DNA from 2 places in the Arthrobacter ramosus genome. Region 1 is predicted to be linked to the other one. Evidence: predicted binding sites of a transcription regulator. Region 1 holds the regulator's gene; the other holds the start of a gene.
What was found. The regulator LexA, encoded in region 1, represses DNA repair genes until DNA is damaged. The targets are predictions, from matches to a motif close to TCGAACANNTGTTCGA.

Region 1 (7,111 bases):
GCGGTCGATGGCCCGACGGGTCCATTCGGGGTTCTCCAACGCGGCGGTTCCGAGGTTCACGCGGGCGACGCCGAGCTCAAGTGCACGCTCGAGGGATTCGTCGTCGCGCAGTCCGCCGGACAGCTCCACCTTGACGTTCAGCTGCGAGACGACCTCGCTGATGAGGTCGGCATTGTTGCCGCGGCCGAAAGCTGCGTCCAGGTCCACCATATGCACCCACTCGGCTCCGGCGTTCTGCCAGTTCAGTGCTGCTTCAAGCGGGGTGCCGTAGCTCGTCTCGGAGCCGGCTTCTCCTTGAAGGAGTCGGACGGCCTGGCCGTCGACGATGTCGACGGCGGGCAGGAGTTCCAGGACGGGCAGTTCGGAGGCGGTGGTCATTGAAGTCCTCGGTGTTGTGGGGACGGGCGTCAGTTGCCCGGCAGGTATTTGGCAGGCGCAGTCATTTGGAAGGCGCACTCATTTGGAAGGCAAGGTGAAGAGGTAGGCCGCCAGCAATGCCAGGCCGGCCAGGACGTAGAACGAAATAGAGACCCAGGCGGGGCGTTTCTGCTGGTGGAAGGAGATTCCGCCGCCAACCAACAGCCCGGCCGCGCCCATGAAGATAACAGACCACATATTAGGCAGCGCCTCCGGCCCCGGCCGCCTGCGGCTGGGTTTTTGCCTGCGGGCGCAAGCCATCGACCCAGTTTCGCAGGAGCCGCGCTCCGGCGTCGCCCGACTTCTCGGGGTGGAACTGCGTGGCGCACAACGGACCGTTTTCCACGGCGGCGATGAAGGGGGCGCCATGCTCGGACCAGGTCACCTTCGGCGGAGCCATGCGGGGCTGGACGACGTCGAATTCCCACTTCTGCACGCCGTACGAGTGAACGAAATAGAAGCGTTCGTGCTCGACGCCGGCGAACAGCTTTGAGCCTTCGGGCACGTCCACGGTGTTCCAGCCCATGTGCGGGACAACGGGCGCAGGGAGGAGTTCCACCTTCCCGGGCCACTCGCCCATGCCTTCGGCCTCGGTACCGTGCTCCACTCCGGCCTCGAACAACACCTGGAGCCCGACGCAGATGCCCAGGACGGGCCGGCCCCCGGCGACACGGCGGCCGATCATCCGGATGGCGTCTACTGCCTTGAGTTCGCGCATCACCGTTTCGAAGGCGCCGACGCCGGGGACCAGGAGCCCGTCAGCGTTCAGGACATCTTCGGGCCTGGCGCTCAACGTGACTGCCGCTCCGGCACGCTCAAGCGCCCGGACCGCCGAGCGGACATTGCCCGAGCCGTAGTCAAGGACCGTTACGGTCGGTTTTCCCTCAGGCGAGGCAATGCGGCTGGCGGCCTTCGGATCCACGACAGCACCATCCTTGAGGATGTGCCTACTCACAAGGCGCCCTTGGTGGACGGAATGCCTTCGACGCGGGGGTCGGACTCGACGGCGGAACGGAGCGCACGGGCGAACGCCTTGAACTGGGCTTCCACGATGTGGTGCGGATCCCGACCGGCCAGGACATTCATGTGAAGGCAGATGCCGGCGTGCAGGGTGATGGCCTCAAAGACGTGGCGGGTCAGCGAACCGGTGAAGTGTCCACCGATCAGGTGGTATTCCTGGCCGGCGGGCTCACCGCCATGGACCAGGTAAGGGCGTCCGGAGACGTCGACGACGGCGTGGGCCAGCGCTTCATCCAGAGGGACCGTGGCCTCGCCGAAGCGGCGGATGCCGGCTTTGTTACCCAAGGCGGTGCGGAGGACCTCACCGAAGGTGATAGCAACATCCTCCACGGTGTGGTGGGCGTCGATGTGGGTGTCTCCGGTCGCCTTGACGGTCATGTCGATGAGCGAATGCTTGCAGAGCGCCGTCAGCATGTGGTCATAGAACGGCACCGAGGTACTGATATCCGAGACTCCCGTGCCGTCGAGGTTGATTTCAACCAGGACGGAGGACTCACTGGTGGTGCGTTCCATGCGTGCTGTCCGGGCGGCCGCCGTGCTGGCGCCGTTTTCGCTCATTGATGATCCTTAGGAGGAAGGTGTGGTGGGACTTGTTCAAGTCTAGGCCGGTGCGGAGACCTGGCCGTCCAGCAAGGCTTCAAGCGCCTCAAGGAAGGCCGTGGTCTCCGGCTCTGTACCGGCGGTGACACGGAGGTGGCCCGGTATGCCGACGTCGCGGATCAGGACACCGCGCTCCAGGAGGCCTTGCCACAGGGCGTGGGGGTTTTCGATTCCGCCGAAGAACACATAGTTCGAATCCGAGGCGGCGGGCTTGAAGCCCATGCGGGTCAACTCGCTGACAATGCGGTCGCGTTGGATCTTGATGTCCTCGACGTCGGCCATGAGGGCTTCGCGGTGCCGGAGGGCAGCCAGCGCGGTTGCCTGGGTGATGGCGGACAGGTGATACGGAAGGCGGACCAAGCGGATCGCATCGGCGACCTCGGGTGCAGCTGCCATGTAGCCGATGCGTGCACCGGCCAGGGCGAACGCCTTGCTCATGGTCCGGGAGACAATAAGGCGCTCCCGGCCAGGGAGGAGCGTCAACGCACTTGGCGTGTTGTCGTGGGCGAACTCGTGGTAGGCCTCGTCCACGATCACGACCGTCTGGCTCGCCTCGCCGGCCTCGTAAACGGCTTCGACGACGTCCAGCCCAAGCCCCGTGCCGGTGGGGTTGTTCGGGGAGCAGAGGAACACGACATTCGGCTTGAGTTCGCGGACCTGCGCGGCGGCCGAGGCTGCATCGAGTCCATAGTCTTCAGCGCGAACTCCAGCGATGTATGCCGTGTCGGTTCCGCTGGCAAGCAGAGGGTACATGGAGTACGTGGGCGGGAAACCGAGCGCGGTCCGGCCGGGGCCACCGAAAACCTGGAGGATCTGCTGCAGTACTTCGTTGGAGCCGTTGGCAGCCCAGATGTTCTCGGCCGCAAGGTCGTGGCCGAGGTATTCCGCAAGGGCCTCGCGCAGTTCGGTGAATTCGCGGTCGGGATAGCGGTTCAGTCCGACGGCGGCTGCCGCTACCGCTTCGGTGATGGCTGCCTGGACATCGGCTGGTACGCCATGCGTGTTTTCGTTGACGTTGAGCAAAATCGGAACATCAAGCTGCGGCGCGCCATACGGGCTCAGGCCGCGGAGGTTGGTCCGGAGGGGAAGTCGGTCAAGTCGCTCAAGCTGGTCACTCACCATGACAGTTTAAGGCGCCACGGTGGATGCACTGAAACTGTGACGGCCCGGCGCCCGTCCAGGCGAACTGTCAGCCCGGCCAACCTTGCTGTCAGGTGGCAGGAATGAACAGTTGCTGGCCCGGCACGATGTGGCCGTCCTGAAGGTTGTTCAGCTGGATAATCTCGGCAACGACGTCGCGCGGATCCCGGGAAGGCGCGGCAATGCCCGCAATCCCCCACAAGGACTGGCCCACTTGCACCGTAACGCTCGCACTGGAGGTGGGCTGCAGCTCGGCGGCGGAATCAGCAGCCTTGGCCGGCGAATTCAGGAATCCCGCCAGGCTGAGCAGCACTGCGACCAAGAGCATTCCAGGGACGCCGAAGAAGACCACGCGGCCCCGGCGGGTCAGGCGAAGCCGGCCCGGTGCCGTACTGCGGCCGGACCTGTGGGTGATGGTGATTGCGGACATGAGCTGAGCCCTTCTGAACAATGCCGCGTTCCGGAATCTCTGGTTGCGGCTGCCAATTCTTGCCTTCAGTCAGTGCTTGCAGGACGGTTGTTCGTTGTTCTGTTCGAACGATTCGAACGAACACCCGGATCCTGCATCACTTTTATAGAACACATATTCGAACCTTGCTATGACATTTTTAGCACTTATCAACGAACGATGTCGAGACTCGCTAGAACAAATGTTTGAAAAACGCCTGTGCCTGCCCTACGTTTGAGTGAAGGAACGAGCACTGAACCAGTGCAACAGGAGGGTCTGACATTTCAGGCCGACAGTCCCGGCAAGCGCCTCAGGGCCGAACGGGCGGAACGGAAGGGCGTTGGCGAACATGGCAGCGAAAGCCACTGGCAGCGGGTCGGCCTCAGCGCGGAGCCAGCAGCCGCAGAAGGCCCCCAAGAGCCTGACCGTCCGCCAGAAGAAAATCCTGGAGACCATCCAACGTTCAGTGAACGATCACGGCTATCCGCCGTCGATGCGCGAAATCGGGGACACGGTTGGTTTGGCCAGCTTGTCCAGCGTCACGCACCAGTTGTCACAGCTCGAGAAGCTCGGCTATCTTCGTCGCGATCCCAAGCGCCCGCGTGCGATGGAAGTCCTCATGCCCTTGACCCTGGACGGCGGCTCCGTCATACCCGGCGTTGAAGCGCCGGCGAAACTCCGCAGCGCCGGCGGCATGGCCGTCACGGAACTCGCGAGTGCCAGTGACACGGCCATGGTTCCCCTCGTCGGGCGCATTGCCGCCGGCGGACCCATCCTGGCGGACCAGACCGTCGAAGACGTCCTGCCGCTGCCCCGCCAGTTGGTAGGCCATGGCGAGCTCTTCATGCTCAGGGTCGCCGGCGATTCCATGATCGACGCAGCTATCTGCGATGGAGACTGGGTGGTGGTACGGCGTCAAAACGACGCCCTCAACGGCGACATCGTGGCCGCACTCCTGGACGATGAAGCCACCGTCAAGACCTTCCGGCAGCGCGACGGCCATACGTGGCTGCTCCCCCAGAACACGCAGTACGAGCCCATCCTGGGCGACCATGCCACCATCATGGGCAAAGTCGTCTCGGTCCTGCGTTCACTTTAGTTCGCGGTAGCGGGGAACTACCCGGGCCAAGGACCGGGTCTTGTTTCCAGCTCCGGGGCAACAGGTTCCGGGATCGGAAACAAGCGCCGGTTTTCGCGGGCCTTAGGCCGCTGCTTGCTGGTGCGGCCGATCTAAGCCTTGGCTGAGTCGGCGTAAAGCCGTTCCAGCGCACCCCGCACCACTGAACGGTCCGTGGTGGGCCAGAAGGGCGGCAACGCTGCCCGGAGGAAGTTGCCATAGCGCTCGGTCGAAAGCCGTGAATCCAGGACTGCCACGACGCCCTTGTCCCCGGTTGAGCGGATGAGGCGGCCGGCCCCTTGGGCCAGCCGGATGGCCGCGTGCGTTGCCGAAACTGCCATGAAACCGTTGCCGCCGGCCTGCGCCACCGCGCGGGACCGTGCCGTCATCAGGGGATCGTCCGGACGAGGGAACGGTATCCGGTCAATCACTACCAGCCGGCATGAACCGCCTGGAACGTCAACGCCCTGCCAGAGGGACATGGTGCCGAACAGGCATGTGTCCTCCTCCTCGGCAAACTGCCTCACCAACGCGGCCATGGTCGATTCGCCTTGGCACAGGATGTCCATGTCCAGGCGTGATCGCATCGCTTCCGCCGCGTCCTCCGCCGCACGTCGGGAAGAAAAGAGGCACAAGGCTCCGCCGTGCGAGGCCTTGATGAGCTCTTCAAGTTCGTCAAGCGCTTCGGGCGAGGTGCCGCGCCCCGGCTTAGGCAGGTGCTTGGCGACGTACAGCATGCCCTGCTTCGGGTAGTCGAAGGGCGAGCCTACATCCACGCCTGTCCAGCTGGGGGCGCCTTGTCCGGTCAGGCCCAGCCCTCCGGCTGTGGCCTCGAATGCAGAGCCGATTGCCAAGGTGGCGGAGGTCAACACCACGGTATGGCCTGCGAAGAGCCCTTCCCGGAGGCGTCCGGCAACGCTGAGCGGCGCGATATTGATGAGCGCGGGCGAATCCTCGTCGGGCGCCGTGTAGCCCTGCTGCGGATCAAAAGTACTGTTCCGGGAAAACCATACGACTTCCCGGTTTTCCCGCGCCGCGAGGAGCCGTTCGCACAGCTCGAGGATCAACATCAGCCGTGAGCGCGCGAGCTGGCGTCCGCCGTCGACCGCGTTGGACGAATCTCCCTTCGAATCGGAAAGCGCTGCACGGCAGGCTTCCCGGAGCTGGTCCACGCAATCAAGTTGCTCATCATTGAGCCCGTTGGGCAGGAGGCCGGACGGCGCACCGATGATCGCGAGTTCCAGGCGGTCCGCGACGGCGTTCAGCGCGTCCACGGTGATGGCCGTGTGTTTGCGGGCGCTGGAGGCCGCGGCATGGATCATCGCCACGGACAGCTGCCCGGACACAGCCCCGGTCACCCGGTCCTGGAGCTCGTGGGCCTCGTCCACCACGACGACGTCGTATTCGGGCAACACGGCCAGGCCTTCGAAGGCGCTGACTGCGAGCATCGCGTGATTGGTGACCACGACGTCGGACTCCGCGGCACGGTGGCGGGCCAGCTCGCTGAAGCACTCCTCCGCCATGGGACACTTCTGAGCCCCGAGGCACTCCATCGAGGTGACGGATACCTGGCGCCAGGCCCGGTCCGTCACGCCCGGCATAAGTTCATCCCGGTCCCCCGTTGCGGTCTTCCCGGCCCACTCACGCAGCCGCAGGACTTCCTTGCCAAGCTGCGAGGCCGGGCCGCCGATGGCTGCGGCGAGATGCGGAACGCTCGTGTCCTCGCCGAGGGAGAACAACTGCCCCTCAGCAGGCTCCTCGCTGGGGAACCCGCCCTCCAGCTTGTGCCGGCAGACATAGTTGGCCCGGCCCTTGACCAGGGCGATGCTGACCGGGCGCTCCAGCTCCGGATTGATGGTTTCCAGGAGCCGGGGCAAATCCCGGCCCACGATCTGCGTCTGCAGGGCGAGGGTGGCCGTGGACACGAGCGTAGGCTTGTTGCTTTCCATCGCGTGCGCAATCAGCGGAATCAAGTACGCGAGGGACTTGCCCGTGCCTGTGCCCGCCTGGACCAGGAGGTGTTCGCCGGTCTCGATCGCCCGCGCCACCTGCCTGGCCATCTGGTGTTGGCCCGTGCGGTTTTGGCCGCCCATACCGGCAACGGCTTTGTCCAGGAGTTCGAGGGCGGTCCGTTCCCCCACGGTCTCGCCGCGCTCCCCCGCCTCTGGATCAACCATTGCTGACGAACGACTCCAACTCGGCTGCCAGGTTCTCATGGACCATGGCCACCACGCGGGTGCCTTCCTCCTCATGCTCGAGGCTGAGGATTTCGGCGTCGGTGTTGTGCAGTTTGTTGATGAGCTCGCCCCGGTTGTACGGAATCAGAACCTCAAGGCGCACGCCGGGACGCGGAATGGCCTCGCTGATGG
Region 2 (7,111 bases), 1.8 Mb from region 1:
GCCTGGATGCCTTTCACGTCGGCCAGGGACATGCGGATCCCCAGCCGCCCGTCCGGCGTCGGCTCGGTGACGTATTCGTCGGTCGAGCGGTTGACGTCCAGGGGCAGGATGGGGATGCCGAGGCGCCGGGCTTCGGCGACGAGCAGGCGTTTGGGGTACATGCCGGGGTCGTGGGTCCAGAGTCCGGCCATGAACTGGACGGGGTAGTGGGTTTTCAGCCAGGCCGACTGGAAGGTGGGTTTGGCGAAGGCGGCGCCGTGGGCGCGGCAGAACCCGAAGGACCCGAAACCTTTGACGACGCCCCAGACCTTGTCGATCACCTCGGGCGTGTAGCCGCGCTCGAGGGCTTTCTCGTGGAAGAACTTTTCGACGCCGGGGAGGCGGTCCTCGTCGGACAGGAAGCGCCGGAGCACGTCGGCGTAGGCGAGCCCGCAGCCGGTGAACGTGTCGATGATCCGCATGAGCTGTTCGTGGAAGACCACGATCCCGTAGGTGTTCCGCAGGAAGGGTTCCAGGTCGGGGTGGAGCTGCTCGACGGTTTCCCAGCCGCCGCGCCGGTTCAGGAACGGTTTGACCATGTCGGCCTGCATCGGGCCGGGGCGGAAGAGGCTGATGTCGGTGATCAGGTCATCGAACACGGCCGGCTGGAGCTTGCCGACGAGTTCGCGCTGGCCCGGGGACTCGATCTGGAAACACCCCAGCGTGTGGGTGGAACGGATCAATTCGAAGGTCGGCTCATCATCCAGCGGCACCGCTTCAAGGTCGACGCTCTCGCCGGTGGTGCGTTTGATTTCGGCGACGGCGTAGGCCATGGCCGACTGCATCCTGACCCCGAGGACGTCGAGCTTGATCATGCCCATCGGGTCCATGTCGTGCTTGTCGTACTGGGACATCGGCAAACCCATCCCGGACGGCTGCACCGGGGTTCGGTCCAGGAGCGAGGTGTCGGAGAGGATCACCCCGCAGGGGTGCATGGAGATGTGCCGGGGCAGCCGGTCGAGCCTTTCGGTGATGTCCACCAGCAGGTCCAGCTGCCGGCTGCCTTCCACCCGTTCGGCAAGGTCCCTCAGTTCGGGTTTCTCCGCCATGGCTTCCCGGAAGTGGGAGGCGGAGAAGCGCCAGAGGTTCTTGGCGATCCCGTCAATGTCCTCCGGGTCCATGCCCAGGACCATGCCGGCGTCCCTTGCCGCGCCGCGGGCCCGGTAGCCGGACTGCATCGACATGAGCGTGACCCGTTCCGGGCCGAAGCGGGCGAAGATCTCGTGGTAGATGTCGTGCCGTCTCGCTGATTCGACGTCGATGTCCACGTCCGGGAGGGTCCGGCGCTCGGCGCTCAGGAACCGTTCGAAGAGCAGGTCGTGCCGGATCGGATCCACGAACGAAATGCCCAGCGCGTAGTTGACGAGGGACCCGGCACCGGATCCGCGGGCCGCGGAGCGGATGCCCATGTCCCGGATGAGCCGGGCGACCTCGGCCACGGTCAGGAAATAGGACGCGAACCCCAGATCGGCGATGGTGTCCATCTCCAGCCGCAACCGCGACTCCACGACCTCTAGTCCAGCGTGGCCGGAGCCGGTGTAGAGGGTGTTGACCCCTTCCCGGGCGCGTTCCCACAGCACCGCGAGTGGGTCGCCGGTGATGCCGATGATGGAGGCTTCGGGCATGACCGGCACCCCCCAGCCGGCATCGCTGACCGGGTCGATCCGGCACCGGTCCGCCAGGGCCTCGGTCTCGGAGAGGAGGGTTTTCGCGGCCGCGGCGCCGGCCTGCCCGACCGCGGCGATCTCCGCGGCAAGGGCGCTCATCATCGATCCGGGTTTGAGCCAGGCCTGGGCCGTTGGCTGGACCCCGGTCTCATCCAGGCGCCGCAACGCCCGGGCGGCATCCAGAATGTCGGCCGTGATCGCCCCATCCGGCAACACGTAACGGACCGCGTTCGTCAGTACCGCCTTCACCTGGGCCCTGCCGGCGAGGCGGAGCATCCTGGTCGCGTGGGTATGGCTGAACGGCAGCCCGGGTGCGGACAGATGGGAGACGACCTCGACTCGGAGTGCCTCCGTGGGCAGGTGTCCGAGCCATTGCTCGATCAAGGCCATTCCGTCACCGCGGGACCCGACCTTGAGCCCGACGTCGGAGAGCGGCCCGAGCATCACCGTCCCCACAGGCTTGGCATCGGTGAGAAGGTGCGCGGCGATTTCCGCCCGGGTCACCGCGACGGTCTTGCGGGCGTGGGCGGCGGAGACCAGCCGGCACAGGGCCCCGTACCCGGCGCCCTGGTTGTGGCCGTGGGCCAGGACAACGACCCGCCCGCCCACGCTTCCGTCAGCGTCCAGGACGGCGAGCTCCACGCCCAGGATCGGATCGATCCCGGCCGCGACACACGCGCCGATGTGTTTAGGGATCCCGTAGAGCCCGTCCCGGTCCGTCACTGCCAGGGCGTCTGCTCCGCCGGCCTTCGCCGCGGCCGCCAGGGTGTCCGGCCAGTCCACCCCATAATGGGCGGAAAAGGCCGACGCAACGTGCAAATGGGTAAACATCAGGAGCTTCTAGCCGAGGATCCGGGCCAGCACCCAATCAGCGTCGTCACGGACCAGCTCGAACACCCGCTCCGCCGAACGGCCACGCCCGGAGGCCGTGATCCGCCACGTCTCCGTCTCCAGCACCTGCGGGCCGATGCCCTTCTGAATACGGGATTGCTCGACCCACCACGGGCGCCGGGTATAGAACCTCAGAGGGGTCTCGGTGCTCCGATACTGCCGGTCCCGCCACTCAAACCCCAGTGGGCAGCCGTCCGGAGTCGTCCGCACTACCACACGCTCATCAACATCCAGCACTAGAACACACCTTCTAAGTGAAAAACTATTAATAGAATATGCTTTCGACTCTATATGTCGCCACCGACAGTTTGGGTCGCCGACCATTCTTGGTCTTGGAGGGCCCCGGGCAAGGGCAATCCCGCCTAGGAGTCGGCAGCGGACCCTTCTCACACCCGGACGAATGCCGCCCAAGGTACGGGCTTCCGACATCCTTCCTCTGCGAGAATCAAGCGAACAGAAGCATCACTGGGACCAACTCGGCGATTACTGATCGGGCTGATGAGCCCGAACGTCCATTCAAGGCCTGTGGTCGGGCCCCCGAGTATCCACGTGGGTGGGGTGGTAATACGAGATACGTCTGTATCTTGGGAGTTGCACGAAGGGGTTCAAGAGGGCCAACGATTCTGGTTCATTTTTGTACCGTCCCCGGATCGTGCCCGGAAAGATAACTTCCGCCTGATACGGACTCCCGAAGCCATCCGTTTCGTGAAAATGCGGGTAACTTCCACTTCGAATCGTCCCTACCTACCCGACGCAAAGGACATTTCTTGAGTAATCCCGCCGCGCCGGCTCCACTGATCGAGTGGCTCCGACCCCGGACACGCGAGGAAACTATCTTCAGCCACAAAGTCCTCGTGAATTTGGACTGGTGGAATCGACAGCCGGAACTGGCCGGTCAGCCTCTGGTGGGAACCCTCGAGGACAAATCGGTGACCACCGAGGGCAAGGCCTGGAGCAGCAGGGGGGATCTCTTCGAACTCGCAGCCGGGCCGGGAACCTCGGACACGCTGCCCCTTCTGTGGGCAGCCGTGGCGTGGGGAACGGGTACCCGGCATCGTCTCAACCTAAAGCGCATCGATGCCGTGTACCAAGACCGGCCCCGGGCCGAAGGTATCCTCCGCAGTGCTTACATTGCCGCCGCAAAGTCGGCGCGGGATGGATACACGTCCATGCGCGGGACGCGAAACACCAACGGGTTCAAGTTCCTTGGTCCGGCTTTCTTTTCAAAGGTTCTTTACTTCGCCGGTGCCGGCAATCCCGGCCATCCTTGCCTGATAGTGGACGACAGAGTTCTCGCCACGCTGCGTGCGTGGGCAGGTCCGGAAGACAAACGGTTCAACTACAGGTACGGGTATCCCGTCTCGACCTACGAGTCTGCCGTCGATCTCATGCAGGAGTGGGCAAATACCGCAGCGGATAACCTGGGCCGCGAGGTCGCCGCAGATGAAGTTGAAAGGTGGGCCTTCGAGGTCAGCGGCCGGAAATGATAGCCCCTCCCGTCCTCCGGGATGGAGCGCCGTGTTCCCATGAATGCGACCCTGCCTGCCGGCCCCGGCCTTAGATAGGCGGTATGAAAGATACAACGAGAAATGAGCGGCTCGGAAGTGAGCCCGACGTGTCCGCTGCATCAAGAAGCTGCAACAGGACCGGCACTCCGGAGAGGACCTCGATCCAGTGAACGACACTGACGACAGCACGGCGCCTAGACGTCACACGTACTCCGAGTTAATTCCGGAGAGTATCGAGCGAGCTCTCAGGCTGTGGAAGGCCATAGGTCGTGAGGAGTTCATTGGTCGTACCCGCTACAAGGAGTCGGCGCGCTATGTGGTGATGCATGACGGCCAAGCCGTAGATAGTAAGCCATTGGTAGCTATGGCATTTCAGCTTCAGTTCAATTGCGGCCAGGACGGCACTCCGCGATTGTCTGGCGGTCGGCAGACCGAAGAAATCCTCGGTCGTCTTGGGTTCGAGGTCACTGACCTTTGGGCCGATGGTTTTGACCTGGAGCTTCCCAAGACTATTTCTCTAGGGCCAGAAACACAGTTCTGGTGGGCCACCCAGACCAAAAACTTCCAAGTGGTGTTTCCCGATCGCACACTCTGGGCGCCGCTGAAAGACGCCCTCGGACGACGACAATCGCACTGGTCGTCCCTAAGGAAGTCCAGGCCGGGCGACGTCGTTTTTCACTACGTCAGCCCGGTTGTCCGGGCCGTCAGCCGAGTCGTCACTACGCCGCGCGCTGCTCTAACCCCGAATGGATATGTGGAGGAGGCTAACACCGAGGGAACACTCCTGTTGGTGGAGCCGATTGCGGATACGAGTCTGGACTTTTCGGAAGCGGTGCAGATCATTGGTTCCGGCAATGGGCCAACAACCAGGGCGGGAAGTATCCGCCAGGGCTACTTTTTTGGACTCACAGGGGAGGAAGGGCAAGCGCTTCTCCGGGCGGCAGGACTGCAAATATTCAACGCGTCGCAGGAGACGTTGCCCGACAGTCACGGCGCTCCTGCCGACTACGAGACATTTCTCGAAACGGCGACTGATCGATACTCCGTAATTGCCATTCGCGCCGAACAGGCGTTCCTCCGGCGGCAACAGCTGGATATTCGCGGCAATGTCTGTTCTCTTTGCGGGCGAAAGCTACCGCCAGAGCTGTTGGTCGCAGCGCACATCAAGCCTCGTTGGGCGTGTAGCGAGCTTGAGCGAATGGACACGGCACACGTGGCGATGCTGGCGTGTCTCCTGGGTTGCGATGCGCTCTACGAGCTGGGAATCGTCGTGGTCGACCGTTATGGACGAATAAATCCGGGAAAGGTTTTGCCAGGCGCCCCAGCCGACTTAATTGCCAACCTCACCGGCCGCAGATGTATCGCTCACGAGGCGCAAAACGCCGATTTCTTTGGTTGGCATCAACAACATCACGTCCGTGATCCGCGAATTAAGACACCTCGGAGCACCTCAACTGAATCCTGAAAAGACTGTTGTCACCGGCACTCAACCCATGGCGGATGTCCGAATATGATGGCGAGCACATGGAAGTTTATCTGAGTTCAGATGAAATGAAGTTCCCTGCCAGGTTCCCTCTTTGGCGTTTTCAGATGTACCGACCGGTTGCCATTGCTCTTGATCGATATATATACGGTCGAAGCAAAGCGTCTAAAGTGATCGGGCTTCGTGTGAAGAGCGTGTGCGCCACCCCCACAAATGCTTCCAAGTTGGGTGCAGGAACAGTTTTATCAACCATGGTAGGGGAGAAGCTCCGGTACGCATTTCCTGCAACGCTCCGCTGCTGCTCCTTGTCCACCGGACGCCCGCGCTGTCAGTAAACGACATATGGACCTTCTCTCCTTCTTTATGACCATGGAGCGCCGATTGACTGATCTTCTGAGGCGCCACCAATCTAGTGGGTCTAAACGATCTCTTGTCGCCGCTGCCCCACGTCAAAACCTCATAGATTGGAAGCACACTGTGATTTCTGACTATGCACATCATGCCTGGAACCGGGCTCTCGTACGCTGCACCAACTTCGACCGTAATGGCGGCTGCTTGGGCACGGCGTTGATCGGCAACTTGACGACGATAGACTGCCGCGGCCACTAGGAACGCGCCGCCCGTTGCAACCGCTCCGGCCGCGGCCCCAGTCGCATTTATCCAATCCGTGATCTCACTCATGACTTGGACATTAGGTGAGAGGCAGGTTTTTCGCTAATCGGGCTGGGAATCGTCGTGGTGGACCGCTATGGACGAATACCGGGAAAATTTGCCGGTGTGCCAAACAGTTGCCTTAGGCTGTGCTGGCAGGACACGGGCGAAGCAATTTGTGTCTGCCCCATTGGCAATCGGAGTTGTGTGAACCACCCACTTTTTGTGATGGGTCGAGACATCCTTCATGGATGAGTCGACTTATCGGTTACACCCCGGTCTTCGGACCGGGGTGTTTTTCTTTATCCGGTAGGGTGCACCAGACCTCCGGAGCCAGCTGTTGCACGGGTTCGCTCAACCGCACCAGCTGGGGAGGAAACCGGGAACGCTTTTCAGTACGGTGCCCGATTTCAAGTCCACGAGGTCGGTCCGCATGGGGGTCGGTTCGGGGAGGACGGGGTATTGGTCGCCGGCATATTGCGGTGCCGCTGTTTCGACGGCGAGGTAGTCGCTGGCCGGAGAGACACAGGTATCCAGGATGCGCGACCAGGCAGCGTCAGGCCGGTAAAGCACGCGCGAGCCGTTCTTGTCGGTGAGATTGACCAAAGAGGTCTCCTTCCCGGCGTCGAACTTTCTCACCACCTGCGCGTACTGGCCGGAACCGCCGAGGACCGAGGGCTGGCCCACGGTGGTAGTGGCGCTTTGGTTGTTCTCCGGGGGGACACCTCCCGCGAGGGTCGTCGGCGTGAGTGCACCGTTGGAGAGATTGAGGGTCGAATACCGTGGCGGGTCTATGCCCACCTTCAACCCCGGGTCGCTCACGGCAAGTTCGTTCGTGCTGGGGAATCCGAGGATTCCGGCATGCGTGCCCA

Region 2: a site for LexA is predicted at 2,867-2,882, ahead of ABD742_RS06320 (DUF6504 family protein). Genes of this name have one in related genera too.

What each region holds. Positions count from the first base shown of each region.
Region 1 covers NZ_BAAAWN010000001.1:3,183,286-3,190,396, forward strand. The annotation lists gene priA (bifunctional 1-(5-phosphoribosyl)-5-((5-phosphoribosylamino)methylideneamino)imidazole-4-carboxamide isomerase/phosphoribosylanthranilate isomerase PriA) at 1-378, opposite strand, end outside; gene ABD742_RS14735 (hypothetical protein) at 457-615, opposite strand; gene hisH (imidazole glycerol phosphate synthase subunit HisH) at 617-1,372, opposite strand; gene hisB (imidazoleglycerol-phosphate dehydratase HisB) at 1,369-1,995, opposite strand; gene ABD742_RS14750 (histidinol-phosphate transaminase) at 2,038-3,156, opposite strand; gene ABD742_RS14755 (LysM peptidoglycan-binding domain-containing protein) at 3,248-3,607, opposite strand; gene lexA (transcriptional repressor LexA) at 3,975-4,724, shown strand; gene ABD742_RS14765 (ATP-dependent DNA helicase) at 4,856-6,919, opposite strand; gene hflX (GTPase HflX) at 6,912-7,111, opposite strand, start outside.
Region 2 covers NZ_BAAAWN010000001.1:1,337,704-1,344,814, forward strand. The annotation lists gene ABD742_RS06315 (DNA polymerase III subunit alpha) at 1-2,540, opposite strand, end outside; gene ABD742_RS06320 (DUF6504 family protein) at 2,547-2,834, opposite strand; gene ABD742_RS06325 (8-oxoguanine DNA glycosylase OGG fold protein) at 3,365-4,084, shown strand; gene ABD742_RS06330 (ScoMcrA-related endonuclease) at 4,272-5,570, shown strand; gene ABD742_RS06335 (hypothetical protein) at 6,594-7,111, opposite strand, start outside.